Regions from separate parts of the Corynebacterium sp. MSK044 genome, predicted to be linked through region 2. Evidence: predicted binding sites of a transcription regulator. Region 2 holds the regulator's gene; each other region holds the start of a gene.

Region 1 (5,757 bases), on a different contig from region 2:
CGCCGATGGCGGATGCGGCATCGCCGTCAAAGAATGCGTCGACAAGCTCCTGCGAAACAACCGCAACTGGGCGCTGAGTGGCAATGTCCTGCTCTGTAATACCGCGCCCGTAAGAAATCTCGACATTGCGGACCTTCATCGAATCCGCCAACACCGGCATCACGTCAACTGATGCTGTTTTGTCACCGTAAACCGAGTCTGCGGAGAGCGTTTCCTGGATATCCACGCCCTCGATACGTGGCCCAAAATGATCCTTAATCTCCTGGAGTTGTTCCAATGAGACCATGTCTTGCTCATCCGTAACCGGCATGTTGAAGCCAAAGGAGAACGTATCTTCTTCTTGTTCGGACTCCTCAGGCTTCTCCGTGATCAGCACAATGTGCTGCGACGCACCAATATCTTCCAGGCCACTGAGAACCTGGTTCTGCAGGCCACGGCCCAAGGTCATGATGATGATCACGGCCATGATGCCGATGATGATGCCCAGGAGCGTCAGCACCGAGCGCATTTTGTTTGTGCGCAGGCTCCCCGCAGCGAGGTTGATTGATTCACGCAATTCCATCTAGCGCCCACCTCCCGCATGCGCATCGACGATCCGACCGTCCTTCATCTCCACAATCCGCTGCGTCTCCTGCGCAAGCTCCGGGTTGTGAGTAATGAACACGATTGCCTTGCCATATTCCTCATTGAGCTGGTGGAACAGATCCATCACCATGCGGCCCGTCTTCGAATCCAACGCACCTGTGGGCTCGTCCGCCAGCAACAAATCCGGATCATTCGCAAGACTGCGCGCAATCGCAACACGCTGTTTCTGGCCACCAGAAAGCTCATTCGGCGCGTGCGTTAGCCGGTCCCCCATCCCGACCATCTCTAAAAGCTCAGCCGCGCGCTCCTCGCGTTCTTGCTTGCCGACGCCCGCGTACATCATCGGCATCGCCACATTCTGCAACGCGTTAATGCGTCCAACCAAGTTGAAGTTCTGGAAGATGAACCCGATGTTCTGGGAGCGGTACGATGCCAGCTCATTGTCGTTTTTGATGAAGACATCCTCACCATTGAATGCGTAGCCACCATGAGTGGGCTTATCCAACATCCCAATCAGGTTCATCAACGTCGACTTACCACAGCCCGAAGGACCAACGATGGACACGAACTCACCATGCTTGGTATCAAAATCGATCCCGTGCAGCACCGTCAGCTCAGTGTCTTTGCCCTGGTTATAGGTTTTGACGATTCCGCGCATGTACACCAACTGGTCAGGATCAATCTCGACCAACTCTGGCGGGGCGCCGTGAACAGAACTGCTCACTGTTTAGTCCTTCTTGTCCTGCTTGTCTTGCTTGCCCTGGCCGAAGTTCTCATCGGCGATCTGAACTGTCTCGCCCACCTTGTCCTTGTAGTCATCGGGCCAGGCAACAACGATGTCGCCTTCCTTCAAATCACCGCCCGTCACCGCGATGTCCGTGTCATTCTTCACTCCGGTTTTCACCGTGCGTTCCTCGACGGTCGCCGTCGCATCGTCGCTAGGTACCAACACCAGCACCTTGCCATCGTCATAGACCGCATCGCGTGGAATGCTCAGGCCATCCCGAGTTTCATCCGTGATGATCTCAGCGCGTGCTGATCCTCCCAGGCGCAAATCATTCATGTCACCGGTGACCTCAATCTCTACCGGGAACAAAATTCCAGAGTTCTTCGATTTCCCCTGCCCCTGCTGCATCGCACGCGCCGCCGGATCTTCCCCCTCAGCCATCGGCGCAATTTTGCGTACGCGCCCCTCGAACTTCTTATCGCCGGTCACCGGAGTGGTGAACTCCACCCGATTGCCTTCTTTCACCCGTGCCACGTCAGTCTCACGCACGTTCGACTTAATCAGCAGGCGTGAAGCGTCCGCAATAGTCAGCAAAGCTCCACCCGCCGGAGCGCCCTCCTGCGCCTCGATCTTGGTCACAACACCATCCATCGGTGCGTAGATCTCACGCTCTTCCATCTGGTATTCAAGGGAGCTCATGTTTTCCCCCATGCCAGGAGGCATACCTTGCTGCGCAGCCAACTGCTCTTCAATAGCAGCCTGAGCCTCGTTCTGGCCTTCTACACGGCCCTGCTCATGTGCTTCCACGAGAGCTTGTTCAATCTCCTCCCGGCTTGGCCCTGGAGCAGGTGCAGGTGCCGGTGCCGGCGGCGGTGGTAGTGGAGCTCCCTGCGGGAAGATGGAGCTAATGCTGTCATGGATGGCTTGGCCGGCATCCTGAACCGCACGTTGGACCTGACCGACAGCAGCCGTCATCGCGATTGGTTCACCGGAGGCATTCAGCTGGCGTTCAATGGAGGAAGTATCCATGGTCACCAGCAGTTGTCCCTGCTTCACGCGGTCCCCGACCTGCACATGTACGGTCCCCACCGGAACTGACAGGGTGCTGGAAATCGCCGCTGTGCGTACCGGCTCGACGGTGCCATCGACGACGATGCTGTTCACTACGGCTTCGTGTGTGGCCACTGAGTAATCGCCAGCAGAGACACCCTCCTTTGCGTCCATGTCCCCCGCACCACAAGCGGTGGCCAAGAACAGAGACGAAGCCATAGCCAGGGACAACCCAGCTCGACGTGCCCACATGGTGCGTTGAGATGACAAAATGATTCTCCACTTCAGGGGGTGTGAACAAACTTACTGAAGAGACTTTACACGCCACCAAACTTAAGATGGAAGACTCATTCGTCGCTCCATGCTGAGGTCTTGGACCGTGGGCCGATCATCCATGGGGTCTTGCGGTGCCTCAAAGTCTGGGTCCGGCGCGGGCGGTGTTGGCGTTGGGTGGAAGGGGAAGGACATGTCGTACTTCGCTTCGATTTCTTCCAGTGCGCTCACACACTCGTCATAACTCCCACCCGATTCGTACTTATCCATGATCGTGTGAGCCAAGGCAAAGAACCGTGCGGAATTCCGCCGCAGCGCAAGAAGACCACGCAATGTTGTCTTCCACCGAGGTTTTTCTGCCAAGACTTGCTCTTGGATGAACCCTTCTGGCTCCGACTTCATGTAGGTCCCATCCGGCAGGAGCCAGATCACCTCTCCCGTCACGGGATCTGGCAGGTAGTACGCACGTTTATCGGTTTTTATGTTGTGATGGTGCTGACACAGGCAGTACAAATTATCTATTTCCGTCTGCCCGCCCTCACCGTAAGGGATTCGGTGTTCCATCTGGCAGTTTTCCGCCGGAACGTGACAGCCCGGCCACACGCACGTGCCGTCACGCCACCGAACCTTCGCCTTGATGTCTTCCGGCACCACGTATCCCGCCACTGCACGGTCCAGTTTCTCACTGTCCAAGTCCACGACCGTGCTGTCCGCATCCGCCATGAAGTGGAACATCGCGGTGCTTGGTGCGGTGGTCCAGCCGAAGTGCGGAATGTAAACCGAGGCAGAGCGATCGATCGATCCATCGGTGCCTTTGGGCGCGTAGCCGTAAATCACAGCCTTAGCAGGAGGAGCAATCTCCCCCGTCAGTAGCTTCAGGGTTGCATCAGCCAAGCTGAGTTTGTGTTCGCGCGCAGTTTCTTCCACGAATGCGCGAACAGAGGCCATCGTTGCGGAATCTCCGACGACGTTCATACGTGCATTGCCAACCTCTTCGTTCTCAGCACTGAATGAGACATTGCAGTGCCCCGGTGGCACGGCCCCCTCCTTCTGCTCGCGTTCTTTCTTCTTCTTTGAGCAGTAATCAATATTCGGATCGAACGATGCCAGGAGCTTCTTCATCCTGTTTTTAATCATCCATGGCGTAGGCAACTGCTGGTTTGCCGACGTTGGGCTAAAAAGCCCCGCCAAAAGCTCATCAAACGCCGCCAGCATCTCATCGGTGATGTCATTCCCCAATCGGGCCAACTGATTATCAATGGTGATCAAGCGGGACAGATCCAGCCGTTGAGTTCTCCTTTGAAGATCCCGCAGCATCGGCAGTTCCTGGAGGCGCATGTAGGCACACATGGCGTTCTCCACCGCCTTTTTGCCCATCCCCGTGACTGCACTCAACTTGGCTATCTCCACATGAATGTCATCACTCGAGCCGGCAAAGTCCTGACCATCCTCGGCATACAGCCCGAAGATGCCGAACTGACACTGCCGCAACAGCAATGCGTATTCCGCAATTTGACTGTCCGGACACTCGGTGGCAAAGAATGCCTCTTCCTGCTCCGGCCGGGAGTCCTCCCCGTCTCCTATGATCTGTTCCAATCGCTTTCGCTTGTCAGAAGCTGACACGATCTCACCCCCTTCTCCTTATTGTTTCCTAGACACAATCATACAGGAACGGGCGTTCGATACGCAAGGGCTAAAACAACATTTTTAAATATCTTTACGTCTAAACGTTCGAAGGAGTACGCACACCAAAAGTGCCCCACGCAGCATCGGGTGGAAGTACGTCGATGGTGGCGATGCGGGGGTCGGTCACAAGCGAACGCAAAGTGTTCCCGCCTTCCCACACCACGACGGCGATGAGTGGCTCGGAACCGAAAACCTGAGTCCGGTCCGGCATCTCCCCCACGGAGATCGGCGCCTTATCAGCAACGATGATCTGGTTAACGCGGCGCACATCCTCCAGCAGGTCAGCTGCATCAGCCGGATCGAGGGGCGAAGCAAAGGTGATCAAAGCAAAAGCGGGCTCATCGGCTTCCTCAAGCGATGCCTGGGCACGCTGTTCATACTCCCTCGCAGACTCACCGTTATCAGGGCCCAGCTGGTCCCCCATGGGGTGCGGGTCTATTCCGGTGTTCAGCCCCAGTAGATAGATACCAGCGAGACAAGCTAGGCAGCCGAGGGCAGCGATTACCTGTTTCACCCGCGGAGCACATCCACCGCATGTTGAAGGTCCGCTGGATAAGGGGACTCAACCTCCATCCATGTGCCTTTACCGGGATGCATGAATCCCAGTTTGGTGGCGTGCAACCACTGACGGTTCAAACCAAGGCGTGCGCCAAGTTTCGGGTCGGAACCATACATCGGGTCCCCCACGCACGGGTGCCCCACCGATGACATGTGCACGCGAATCTGGTGCGTGCGGCCAGTCTCCAGCTGAATTTCCAGCAGGCTCGCCTCGCGGAAAGCCTCCAGCACCTCATAGTGTGTCACTGAATGGCGTCCGTCCGACGTCACGGCGAACTTCCACCCGGAGGAGGGGTGGCGGCCAATCGGGGCATCAATCGTGCCCACGATCGGATCTGGAAGGCCCTGCACCACCGCGTGATAGGTCTTATCCACGGTGCGTTCCTTGAACGCGCGCTTGAGCACCGAATATCCCGGAATGGAATTGGCCACCACCATCACGCCGGACGTGCCCACATCCAGGCGCTGCACAATGCCTTTGCGTTCAGGTGGGCCCGCATCGGGCAGTTGAAACCCCATCGCATACAGCCCGCCCACCACAGTCGGCCCTTCCCACCCCAAGGTTGGGTGCGCAGCAACGCCGACTGGCTTATCGACGACGATGACATCCGCGTCCTCATACAAAATGGTCAGCCCCTCGACCAACTCTTCCTTCGGCATCGGGGGTGCCTTCGGCTCCGGTAGGGTCACTTCCAAGGTTTGGCCGGTGGCAAGGCGGGTGGATTTGGTGGCCAAGGAGCCGTCGATAAGCACATCGAGCTCGGCCGCGACTGTGCGCGAGACGCCGAATGCTTTGGCCACAGCGGCATCAACGCGCATGCCGTCAAGGCCTTCCGGCACGACGAGCGACCTGTACTTGCTCATTTCTCCCCCGTGAA
Region 2 (5,757 bases):
GCCGCCTTGTTTACTGGACCACCGAGGTCGAAGCACATCATGAGACCGATGATGATGCCCAGCAAAATCGCGGATGATCCCGTCATGGAATTCAGCCAGCCTTGCAAAGCTGCCATGATGTCGCCCAAAGGGCGGCCGAGGAGCAGGAACATCACCAAGCCAACACCAAGGGAAGCCAGCAGCGGAATGACTGCCACCGGCATGAGTGATGCGAGCCAGCGAGGTACTGTCCATGAGCCGATCCAGTGAGCAAGAGCACCAGCTAAGACACCAGTGACCAACCCGCCGATGAAGCCAGCACCCAGCATGATGGAGATCGCCCCGCCGATAAAACCAGGTGCGATACCGGGGCGGCCCGCGAGCCCGTAAGCGATGTAGCCGGATAAAGCAGCCACGACGAATTGCATGCCCATTTGTCCAATGGCGAAGAAAATCGCGCCGAGGTAGAGGGCCCAGCCGGAGTGGGTGAAGGCGGTGAGGTTGCCGTCGATAAGCACTTCATGGCCCGGCAAGTTTGTGGGTGAGTAAGTGACCGGAATGACGTGCCAGCCGTGGGCTACATCGTAGCCACCGATGAGGAAGCCGAGTGCGAGTAAGAGACCTCCGGCCGCAACGAAGGGCACCATGTAGGAAACACCAGTCAGGATGGCTTGCTGGATGCGTTTGAGCCAACCCGTTCCGGCTGGTGCAGTGTGAGTGTTGGTAGCTGACACTCGAGGTGCATGTGGGTTACTTGCCGCCGCGATTGCCTCATCGATCAAGGCGTTCGGGTCATTGATACCGCGCTTGACTGAGACATTGACTAGTGGTTTTTCGGCGAAGCGTTCGGGCTCGTGGATGGCAACATCGTGGGCAAAAATCACGGCGTCCGCATTGGCAATGAACTCTGGGGTGACAGGTCTCCTGCCCGAAGACCCTTGTGCTTCAACGCGCAGCTCCACATCATCGCGGCCACGTGCAGCGTGTTCGAGTGCATCCGCCGCCATGTACGTGTGCGCAATGCCTGTCGCGCACGAGGTCACAGCAACGATGCGCTTTCTAGGTTTAGCAGCAGCTCCGCGCATCCCTGCCTTCTTCACCTCTGCGCTGAGTACCTCATTGACAACGTTTACAACGTCCTCGCGGGTTTGCGCATGACGGAGTGTTTCAGTGAACTCCCCACGAACAAGTGCCCGAGCTAGCTTGGACAGAATCTGCAGGTGAGCTTTGTTACCGCCTTCTGGGGCGACAATGAGAAAGACGAGGTCCGCGTCACCGTCAGGCCCAGCGAAGTCCACGGGGTGCGAAAGACGGGCAAAGGCGAGTGTAGGTTCCGTGACAGCAGCAGTGCGGCAATGGGGAATAGCTACTCGGCCGTTTACACCGGTGCCCGCTCGTGTTTCGCGGGTGATGGCGGCATTGGCCAAAACGTCCGGTTTATCGGTGCGGCCGGCAGTGGCAACGATCTCGGTTAGGTGACCAATAACGTCCGCCGGTGTGCTGCCGAAATCCGCATCCAGCGCCACCAGTTCAGTCGAGATAGTAGAGCTGCTCATCGTGGATTACTTCCCATCGTGGCTGGGGAAGACTGACACAACAGTTCGTGCCAGATCCAAGTCATCCGGGGTGGGGATGGCAGTGCCTGGGTTAGAGGCAGCAGCGGTGCCATAAGCCACGGAATGGCGGAGTGCTTCCGGATAATCTTGCCCGCGCATCCGTGCAAGAACGTAGCCAGCCAACGCGCTATCACCCGCGCCCACCGTGGAACGAACGTGTGCTGGCGGGGGAGTGGCAACCCACGCGCCACGAGATGTGACCAAGCATGCACCCGCACCACCAAAGGTGACGAGGAGTTCGGGCACGCCACGGGACACGACGGACTGGGCGACCTCCACGACGGCGGCTAGATCCCCTCGCGCCGCTGCGTCTTCGAGTGTTTGCCCATCAACACCTGCGAGCTGCCCCAACTCGTAACCGTTTGGCTTAATAATGTCCGGCGTGGAGTCCTCCAGACCTTCACCCAATGCAATCAATGGTTCATCCGAGGTATCCACCGCGATGAGCGCATCCGGATTAGCTCTGCGCACGATAGCTACCAACGTGGAGTACCAATCGCGAGGAGCGCCTGGCGGTAAAGAACCAGCGAGGACGACCGCGTTTGCCTTAGGTGCATGGGTTGCTACCGCTTCTTCGAGAGCAGCGATGGTTGCCGGTGTTAAGCGTGCGCCTTGTTCATTGAGCTTGGTGGTTACCCCAGCAGCGTCAGTAATCGTCGAGTTTGCGCGCACATGTCCCTCCACCGCAATGGTGTGAAGAGGGATCGCTGCCTTATGGGCAAGGGCAACAAAAGGATCAGTTTCATGTGCTGGAGCCAATGCCAGCGTGGATTCTCCAGCTTTTAGAACCGTGTGGGCAACATTGATTCCTTTGCCACCGGGTTCACGGGAACGGGCGCGCACGCGGATGACTTCACCGGCGGTGAAGTTGTCCACGGTGAAGGTGACATCAACGCTTGGATTCGGCGTGAAAGTAAAAATCACGGGCGGCTGACCCCTCAAAGTCGTAGGTGGGGTGGAGCGAGAAAACTCCTCTGCCCGAGTATGCCCGATGCCGTATCTACGGCGTGCTAGAACCGGGGTTAAACCCATGCGACGGACGGGCTAGTTGTTTCTGGTCCGCCTTAACCTGCTTGGATGACGTTGATGCCACGTTCTGTTAGCTCATCCACGTAGGACGCCGGTGCATCAGAGTCGGTGATCACCACATCGATGGAATCAAGGGGCGCGAAGCTCACAAGGTAATCCGTGCCCAGCTTTGAGGAGTCGCACAACACCACGACCTTACGGGTGTTAGTGACCATCGCGGATTTCACCGCCGCTTCTTGTGCGTCCGCGGTGGAAAGGCCGTGGTCTACCGTTAACGCATTAGTACCAATGAAAGCTACGTCCGCGCGCAAAAGAGCCAAAGTGCGCAAAGCAGTATCACCGACGACAGCCTGTGTAATCGTACGAACAGTCCCGCCAAGCAGTTGGACATCAAGGGTGCCCAGGCTCGACAGGTCGAGAGCGATCGGCAGTGAGTTGGTAACGAATGACAAAGAAGGTGCTTCAGGCCGGTCCTTGATCAACCCGGCAAGTGTGTTAATCGTCGTGCCAGAGTCAAGGAAAACCGAACCGCCAGGCGCGGGCAGAAAATCTAATGCGGCCCGAGCGATGGCGGATTTAGCTGTGGCTGCCGAACGATAGCGGGTTTGAAGGGGGAACTCGGCAGTGAGGTAGGACTGGGTCGACACGGCACCACCGTGGACACGCTGCACCACACCGTCGCGGTCAAGGGCCGCGAGGTCCCGGCGGATAGTTTCAGCAGTGACATCAAAACGCTCAGACAATTCCGTGACGTTCACGCGGCCTTCAACTGCGGTCATTGATGCGATCTGGCGGCGACGCTCCTCGGCGTACATGGGACTTCCTTGAATGCGGGGGATGCTAACAAATCCTCATTATGTACGCGTGAAGTGAAAACGGGGCCCGGTTAGTTCTGCCTGAGCCCGTTTCACCCCCGTGAGGGTGGGTTAGAGCTTGCGGAAAACAGAGACGACCAAGCCCATGATTTCTGCTTCGTCGCCCTTGATGGGTGAAAAAGCATCATTGTGGGGAAGCAGCCACACGCCGGTGGAGTCCTTGTGGAACTCCTTCACCGTTGCCTCACCGTCGATGAGTGCAGCGACGAATTGGCCTTCCTCCGCGACTGGCTGAGTGCGCACTGCAACCCAATCTCCATCCAAGATGCCGGCGTCACGCATGGACTCGCCTACGACTTGAAGCAGGTACAGGTCGCCGTCGCCGACGAGTTCTGATGGGAGAGGGAAGTACTCTGTGACATTCTCTTCCGCCAGGATGGGATTGCCAGCGGCGATCTGGCCAACCACGGGGATGTATCGCGGTGCGGCTGCCTCTTCCGGAACGTTTGTATCCTTCTTGTTTGGTTTCCGCCCGGTGTGGGGGAGGTGGCGCAGGTCCACTGCACGAGGCTTGTTCGGGTCACGGCGCAAAAAGCCCTTCTTCTCAAGCTCTTTGAGCTGGTAGGCCACAGACGATGTGGACTGAAGTCCTGCAGCATCGCCGATCTCTCGGATGCTTGGCGGATAGCCACGCAACACTACAGCGTCCTGGATAACTTCCAGGATGCGGCGCTGGCGGTCAGTCAAAGTTTTAACGTCTGGCTTCTTGTCTTCTTTCTTGGCCATGTCTTGTTGTCCTTCCTTGATGGGTGCCTTTGCAAGAGTCTTGTTTGTTTCTAATGAGTTCCCTCACTTCTCGTTTCTACCACGAGTAAGCAAATTTGTTCGATATTTTTCCGCTACGTGTGGACAAAGTTTTCTCCAGTTGCTATAAATCGAACATAGAAGCTATCGAACAGTTGAGCGAAGCAGTTAATCGAACATGTCTCACCGGTTCGTAGAATCGTAGGCAGAACAGAAAGGAACCATCATGACAATCTCTATCGCACGACCTCACAGCGCTGATATTGTACGTAACGATCTTCGCCGCACCGTCCAGCCGGCGGATGTATGGGACATCAACGACACCCGTGCTCGGCGCCAACATGTTGCCAATGTTCGAACGTTGGGAGAGTCTGATCGAAAGGAAAGTCTAACCCGCTACCGGGCTGCTGCTGACACTGCGGGGGCTTTCGAAAACATTGAAGATCGCCGTGAAAAGCGTGGCACTATTGCCATGGGCATTCTGTTGGGCCTTAGCCTTTTCATTGGCTCTGCACTCGGGGGTGCTTTCTCCGGTGGGGAGATCGATCCGGCTGCTGCGGCAACGAATGATGTGGTTGCCAGCATAAGTGCCCGCTAGGCCGGTGCAGCTGCGTAGCAGCTAGATATGACGTGCACGGAGAGAGTAGAATCCTCTCCTGTGCATTGCCCTTTCTGCCATAACGATCATTCCCGTGTCTCGGACTCACGTCTCGTAGACGCGGGTTCTGCTATTCGTCGTCGACGTGAGTGCACCGCGTGTGGGGGCCGGTTCACCACGGTTGAAAAAGCCATCCTCACTGTGGTCAAACGAAATGGTGTCAGTGAGCCCTTTGATAGAGACAAGCTGATTGTTGGTGTGCGTCGCGCGTGCCAGGGCCGTGATGTTTCAGATGATGCCCTGAAACGTCTTGCCCAAGAGGTGGAAGAGATTGTGCGTGCACAAGGCAGCTCACAAGTTCTTTCCAATGACATTGGTCTTGCCATCCTGGAGCCCCTGCGGGCGCTCGATGAGGTGGCTTACCTGCGCTTCGCGTCGGTATACAAGTCTTTCGAAAGTGCCGATGATTTCGAATCGGAGATCCGGCTGATGCGTCGCCGCGATCGCGGCATTGATGAGCTTTAGAGCTTATCTACCATCTTTTCAATCCTCCGTGGGCTCACCGGTTTGGATGTGCCCAGACGCTGCGCGAAAAGACTGACGCGTAGTTCCTCGATGCGCCAGAGAATCTCTTTGACTGGCTTTGATCTTTCTGCCCCCTTGGGTAGGCGAGCGAGCTTGGCATCAAGATACGCCTTGACGTCATCGATCACGGCTTGGCGGTCCGCATCCCTGTCAGGATCGTGGTTCATCTCATCCAGGCGCATCTGTACTGCGGACAAATAGCGCGGCAGGTGCTGCAGATGTTCCATGCCGTGGATGGTGATGGCGTTTTTTGGTAACAGGAAGGCCATTTGAGCCTTAATGTCATCAATGGCTGGGCCACTCCACTTGTTCAGTTCAGCTGCGATGTTGA
Region 3 (5,757 bases), on a different contig from region 2:
ATGTTCGCGGACTTCATCGACGACGAATCCGTCGAGCTCGTCGGCGCTGAGCCCGGCGGCCACGGAGTGAACTCCGGCCAGCACGGCGCCGCTATTTACGCGGGCACGATGGGTATTCTGCACGGCACGAAGTCCTACCTCATGCGTGATCCAGACGGCCAGGTGGAAGAGTCTTATTCCATTTCCGCCGGCCTGGACTACCCGGCGGTCGGCCCCCAACATGCCCACCTGGCTAAGACAGGCCGCGCGAAGTATGTGCCCGTCACCGACGCCGAGGCCCTGCGCGCTTTCCAAAACCTGTCGCGCCACGAGGGCATCATCCCCGCCCTCGAATCCTCCCACGCTCTTGCTTACGCACTCCAGCGCGCGGAGGAGGCCCGCGAGTCCCAGACCCCGACCACCATCCTCGTGTCCCTATCCGGCCGCGGTGACAAGGACATCGCCCACATCCGCAAGACCCTGGAAGAGCATCCGGAATACGTAGTCACTGACGAAGAGAAGGGAACCAACTAATGTCCCGTTTCACCGCGCTGTTCGAAGCCCTCGAAGCAAAAAATGAGGGAGCTTTTGTCCCATTCGTCATGCTCGGCGACCCATCAGCCGACGATGCGGTGGAGATCATCTCTACGCTTATTAGCGCCGGGGCCGACGCCCTCGAACTCGGCGTCCCCTTCTCCGATCCCGTCGCTGACGGCCCCACCATCCAGAAGGCCCACCTCCGCGCCCTCGACGGCGGCGCCACCGTAGATTCCTGCCTGGAGCAGATCCGTGAGATCCGCCGCCGCCACCCGGACACCCCGATCGGCATGCTGGTCTACGCCAACGTGCCGTATGTCCGTGGCCTGGAGAAGTTCTACGCGGAACTCCACGAAGCCGGTGCCGACGCAGTCCTCGTCCCCGACGCCCCAGTACGCGAAGGTGCCCCCTTCGTTGAGGCCGCCACCACCGCTGGCATCGACCCAGTCTTCATCGCCCCTGCTCAGGCCCGTCCTGAGGTCCTCGAAGGTGTTGCCACTCATTCTCGCGGCTACATCTACGCCATCTCCCGCGACGGCGTGACAGGCACCGAGCACGAGTCGCAGACGACAGGGCTTTCGGACGTCGTCGCCAACATCACCTCCTACGGCGGCGCCCGCGTCCTCCTCGGATTCGGCATCTCCACCCCGCAGCACGTCGCCGACGCCATCGCCGCCAGTGCTTCTGGCGCCATCACCGGCTCCGCGATCGCGAAGATCATCGACGCCCACGTGGACTACGCCCACCCCAACCCGGGCACCATCCGCGACATGGACACCTTAAAATCCGAACTCACCGACTACGTCACCGTCATGAAGCGCGCTACCCTGAAACCATGACAGCCCAGAACCCAGCAGCAAACCCAGCAGCCCAGAACCCTTCCGGCCCCGTCTGCTCCCGTCGCATGTTCATCCTCGGCACCGCCACCACTTTTGCCGGCGCTTTCCTCGCCGCCTGTGGCAAGCCCGCTCCAGCTGAGGTCGCTGCAACCCAGGTGCCGGTGGGCAGTGCCGTCATCGTGGGGAAATTCATCATCGCCCAGCCAACTGAGGGCAACTTTGTGGCGTATTCCACCACATGCCCGCACCAGGGCAGCCCAATCACCCAGGTCAAGGGCAACACAGTGCGTTGCCCGTCCCACGGCTCCGTCTTCGACATTGCCACCGGCGAGGTTGTGGACGGCCCCTCCCAGTCCGGCATGACACCCGCCCCCGTCATCCAGGACGGCGGGAATGTCATCGCCGGCGAGCAGGAGTAGGGAAGCGGTGTCTGACCCACAGCCTGAACCAAAAACCCCGCCACTTTTTGTCCGCACGACACTGACGATCCCGGGCGCTGGCTCCGTAGTCAACATCGCCGAACTCGTTGAGCTCAACCCCCACGAGTGTCGCATGGTGCGCATGATTGAGCTCACCCCGGACCACGCCATTACGGGGGCGTTTATCGCGGGCCGCGTCATCGGCAATGCCAACCGCCCCCTCGACACCGTCCCGCACCCGGACACCTACGACCAGTTCGAAGGCATCGAGGCTGAACACGTCACCGCGGACCACTTTGAGGGACTCTGGGCGGAGGCCCGCGCGAAGTTCCCGGAGCTTTAGGCACCTAGGCACCCTCCTCCTCCTCCTCAACCTCGTCGTCCTCCGGCGGTGGCTCGTAGTCCGGATCAGGCTCCTGAACTGGCGGTTCAGGGGCGAAGGGGAACTTGAGGCCGTATTCTTGTTCGAGTTTCTCCAGCGCTTCGATGGTGGTGGGGTAGGGGGTGCCGGCCTCGTAGGCGTCGATAAGCTTGTGTGCTTTTGCGTAAAAGTGGGCGACTTTTTGCTTGTGGCGGCGGACTTGGCTGAGCGTAGAGACCCAGCGCGGTGCTGTTGGTGTGACCTGGTCGCCGACGAAGCCCGCAGGTTTGGTGATGGCGTAGGTGCCGTCTGCGAAGAGCCACACGATGTCGCCAGTGAAGGGATCGGGCAGGTAGAAGGCCCTTTTATCGGTTTTTACGTTGTGGTGCTTTTGGCACAGGCAGTAGAGGTTTGAGGCGGTGGTGGGGCCGCCTTCTTCGAAGGGGATGCGGTGGTCGAGCTGGCATCGTCGGGCAGGGACCGTGCAGCCGGGGAAGATGCAGTGGCCGTCGCGCATCCGCACGAATTCCTTGACCTTCTCCGGTGCGGCGTGCCCGTTGACGGTGTGCGTGGCGGTGGAGTCGAGGTCCACAAAAGTGGCGGGGTTTTTGGTCTCAAACCCGTTCAGCCCAGCCAGCGAGTGGAACTTCTCCGTGCCCACCGCGTTGGTCCAGCCGAAGCCGGGGAAGAACACGGACTTGGTCAGATCCACCGAACCGTCAGGTCCTTTGGGCGCGTACACGCTCACGGTGGCGTTGCCCGTCGGGGTGATCTCCCCTGTGAGGAGCTTGAGCACCGTCTCTTCGAGGGTGAGACCGTGGGTGCGCGCAGTACCGTCGATAATCGCTCTCGTCATCGCCATCGTGGCAATGTCGCCCATCACGGTCATCCCGCTGGCATGAGCGCCCACGCGGCCGTTGTGGAAGGTGACTTCACATGAGCCCGGCGGGATCTCTTTGGGGCGCTCCTCGCGCTCCTTGCGGTTCTCGGGGCAGAACGCCGCCGCGTTGTCGAAGTCCGCGATGAGCTTGTTAATTCTCCTTTTGATGGTGCTCACCGTAGGCAGCGCGGCGTTCTGGCGGTGCGGGGTGAAGATCTCCACCATCACTTCATCTACCGCGGCGTAGACCTCCGACGTGGCATTCTCCCCGAAGCTGTCCATCGCGTCGCTCAAAGCCTTCAATCGCGGCAGGTCCAAGCGCTGAAACTCCCGCTGCAACTCCCGCAAGCGCGGTAGCTCTCGCAGGGCCAGGTAGGCCATGACAGCATGGTCTACCTGCCACTTTGGCATGCCAGTGGACTTGGATAACCGCGCGTACTCCTGGTCGAAGTCGCGGCTGTCCACCAACTCACGGTCGCCCTCGGCATACTCTTTGAACAGCTCATACTCGGCTTTACGGAGTGCCCAATGCGCTTGCGCGACCGGATCGGACGGGTTCTCCGTGGCAAAACTCGGCGTTTTTACCGGTGCACTCATGTCGCCCCCTTTCCCACGTGAAGTCGTTGCTATGCGCTCACCTTGAGCACATGCGAACATACTTTCACATGGGTGCGACACGCCCCTTGCCACAAAGCCTCAAATAGACCCTATTCTCGAACACTTATCCACAACACCGAAGTCAACGCAGGTGAAATTCTGTGGAAAACGGGGCCTAAAGCAGCGTTAAAGCCCCTGCACTTGATCAAAAGCACCACCAAGAACCGCCGCAACACCAACAGTCAGCACAATGCCAATCACGCTGAGGGCGATCCACCAGTTCAACGCCGTACCCAACTGGTTCCCGCGCGCGACGTCCCACTTCAGCGAGCTGCCAAGCACCTCATTCGCAGTCGGCTTCGCCTCAAACTTGGCCTCATTCGCCGCCTGACGTTCCTACCAGGTGACGTCGCCGATCTTAAGGCCATAAATCTGCTCAATCACGGGGAAGAAGAAACCCATGCGCACCGCCGCATCCCACTTTTCTTTCAGCTGCTCATCCGTGGCAAAAGACCAGTACTGCAAGCTGTGCGCAGGTGAGCTGAGCTCAAACAGCGGCTTCACGGAACTGCGCTGATCAACCGGACGAGTAACCCCCGCGTGCGCCGGCACAGCCACGCCACCCAGGGCGCAGGCAGACAAGGCGATGCCAAGAATACGCCGCTTCATCGGCGTTCCTTTCAGCAGTTTCAGGCGGGAACAGCTTATGGCCGATCAGCCAATCAAGCAGCGCATTCATGAAAAGTTCATCGCAGCTCAAGGCGCCATTTGCTTATCGACGCCCCCAGAAAGCCCAAAACCCCAACCACCCCCTCCGCACTCAGTTCGAGCATGGAGAAATGGTCGGGGTAAGTTCAGGCCAAAAGGTGCCGGGGTTTTTAGAACGGGAGCTAGATCAGGCCCTGCTGGAAGGCAGCGCCGCCAAGGAGAGCCAGGAGCGCGGCGGCAACGCCGGTGCCAAGCAGAATGTCAAAGGTGGTGCCGATCTTGTACGAGTTGTTGAAGTCGTTTTCTTTAAAAGGCTCCATGAGCTTTTCAAAGGCTGCGGCGCTGCTCATAGCACGACGAAGCTCCTTCTTGTTGCCGGACTTATCAGCGTCTTTCAGGCGCTTTTCGATCCGTTCGCTGCTGGACTCGTAGGAGGAGGTCATTGGGAGTTCAATAGCGTAGGCGGGGGCGACGGACAGGGACAGGGCGGTGGCGGCTGCAAGGCCGGCAGCGATGAAACGACGCTTCATGGGTATCTCCTTTGAGTGAGGGTTCAAGTGATGATGATAGCGCCCAGGGCAAAAAGTCCCGGGGTTTTTAAAACACCAGATTCACCAACACCATGTAGGCGGCGGTGCCGGCGAGGATGGAAAGCCCGGCGCGGCGCTTCCACGCGTGAAGAGCGAGAGTGACAGCGCCGGCCATGAGGGCAGCGGGCAGGCCATGGGGGACGGCAGCGTCGTGGGCGATGGTGGAGAAGGTGTAGACGACCAGGACGGTCATCACACCGACGGGCATGGTGGCGCCGAGGAAGTCAATGAACGGGCTGCCTTTGAGGAGGCGGAGGAAAGAGAAGGGGAGGGCGCGCAGTAAAACGGTGACGATGGCCACGGGGATGAGTACCGCGGCGACCATAGATAAGGTGACGCCCTCAGGCAGACCAAAAACCCCCACTACTTTTCACCACCCGAAGAATCACGGCCGACGCGGAGCTCAAGAGACCTGTCGACGCCAGGCCGGGCATAACGGAAGATGAGCACGAGGAAGTAGGCGCTCAACCCGGCCATGAGGAGCCAGCTGGGAGCAAGCACGGCGAGAAGCGCGGCGATCGCAGTGGCGGTCAGCGGCAGGGAGAAATCCGGGTTGGCACGGAAAGCCTCGTAGGCCAGGACGATGAAGAGTGCGGTCAGTGCGTAATCGACGCCAATGACTGAGGACGGAATCGCCGCCCCCAACAACGCCCCCACGATGCCGGGCAGTACCCACATCAACTGGCACAGGATCTGAATGGTCAGGACACGGGCACCAGAGTTGGGGGCGGTTGGGGGGCGGGAGGAGGAGATGGCGTAGGACTCGTCGGTAAGTGCATAGGTGCTGTACGCGCGGCCGAGCGGTGAAGAAATGAGGTGGCGGGGGAACGTGAGGCCGTAGAAAATG

Evidence for each region. The regulator LexA, encoded in region 2, represses DNA repair genes until DNA is damaged. The targets are predictions, from matches to a motif close to CGAACANNTGTTCG.
Region 1: the regulator LexA is predicted to act here: its motif matches at 4,304-4,317, upstream of QP994_RS00380 (HNH endonuclease signature motif containing protein).
Region 3: the regulator LexA is predicted to act here: its motif matches at 3,666-3,679, upstream of QP994_RS06490 (HNH endonuclease signature motif containing protein).

The regions. Positions count from the first base shown of each region.
Region 1 covers NZ_JASPJJ010000001.1:77,588-83,344, forward strand. The annotation lists gene QP994_RS00365 (ABC transporter permease) at 1-562, opposite strand, end outside; gene QP994_RS00370 (ABC transporter ATP-binding protein) at 563-1,243, opposite strand; gene QP994_RS00375 (efflux RND transporter periplasmic adaptor subunit) at 1,313-2,581, opposite strand; gene QP994_RS00380 (HNH endonuclease signature motif containing protein) at 2,696-4,258, opposite strand; gene QP994_RS00385 (hypothetical protein) at 4,359-4,745, opposite strand; gene QP994_RS00390 (RluA family pseudouridine synthase) at 4,832-5,743, opposite strand; gene lspA (signal peptidase II) at 5,740-5,757, opposite strand, start outside.
Region 2 covers NZ_JASPJJ010000006.1:65,733-71,489, forward strand. The annotation lists gene QP994_RS05420 (PTS fructose transporter subunit IIABC) at 1-1,535, opposite strand, end outside; gene QP994_RS05425 (1-phosphofructokinase family hexose kinase) at 1,542-2,519, opposite strand; gene sugR (transcriptional regulator SugR) at 2,660-3,439, opposite strand; gene lexA (transcriptional repressor LexA) at 3,551-4,225, opposite strand; gene QP994_RS05440 (hypothetical protein) at 4,470-4,841, shown strand; gene nrdR (transcriptional regulator NrdR) at 4,902-5,366, shown strand; gene hrpA (ATP-dependent RNA helicase HrpA) at 5,363-5,757, opposite strand, start outside.
Region 3 covers NZ_JASPJJ010000008.1:40,961-46,717, reverse strand. The annotation lists gene trpB (tryptophan synthase subunit beta) at 1-513, shown strand, start outside; gene trpA (tryptophan synthase subunit alpha) at 513-1,355, shown strand; gene QP994_RS06500 (Rieske (2Fe-2S) protein) at 1,421-1,774, shown strand; gene QP994_RS06495 (hypothetical protein) at 1,782-2,117, shown strand; gene QP994_RS06490 (HNH endonuclease signature motif containing protein) at 2,122-3,612, opposite strand; gene QP994_RS06485 (hypothetical protein) at 3,799-3,954, opposite strand; gene QP994_RS06480 (hypothetical protein) at 4,009-4,281, opposite strand; gene QP994_RS06475 (hypothetical protein) at 4,503-4,850, opposite strand; gene QP994_RS06470 (branched-chain amino acid transporter permease) at 4,918-5,235, opposite strand; gene QP994_RS06465 (AzlC family ABC transporter permease) at 5,274-5,757, opposite strand, start outside.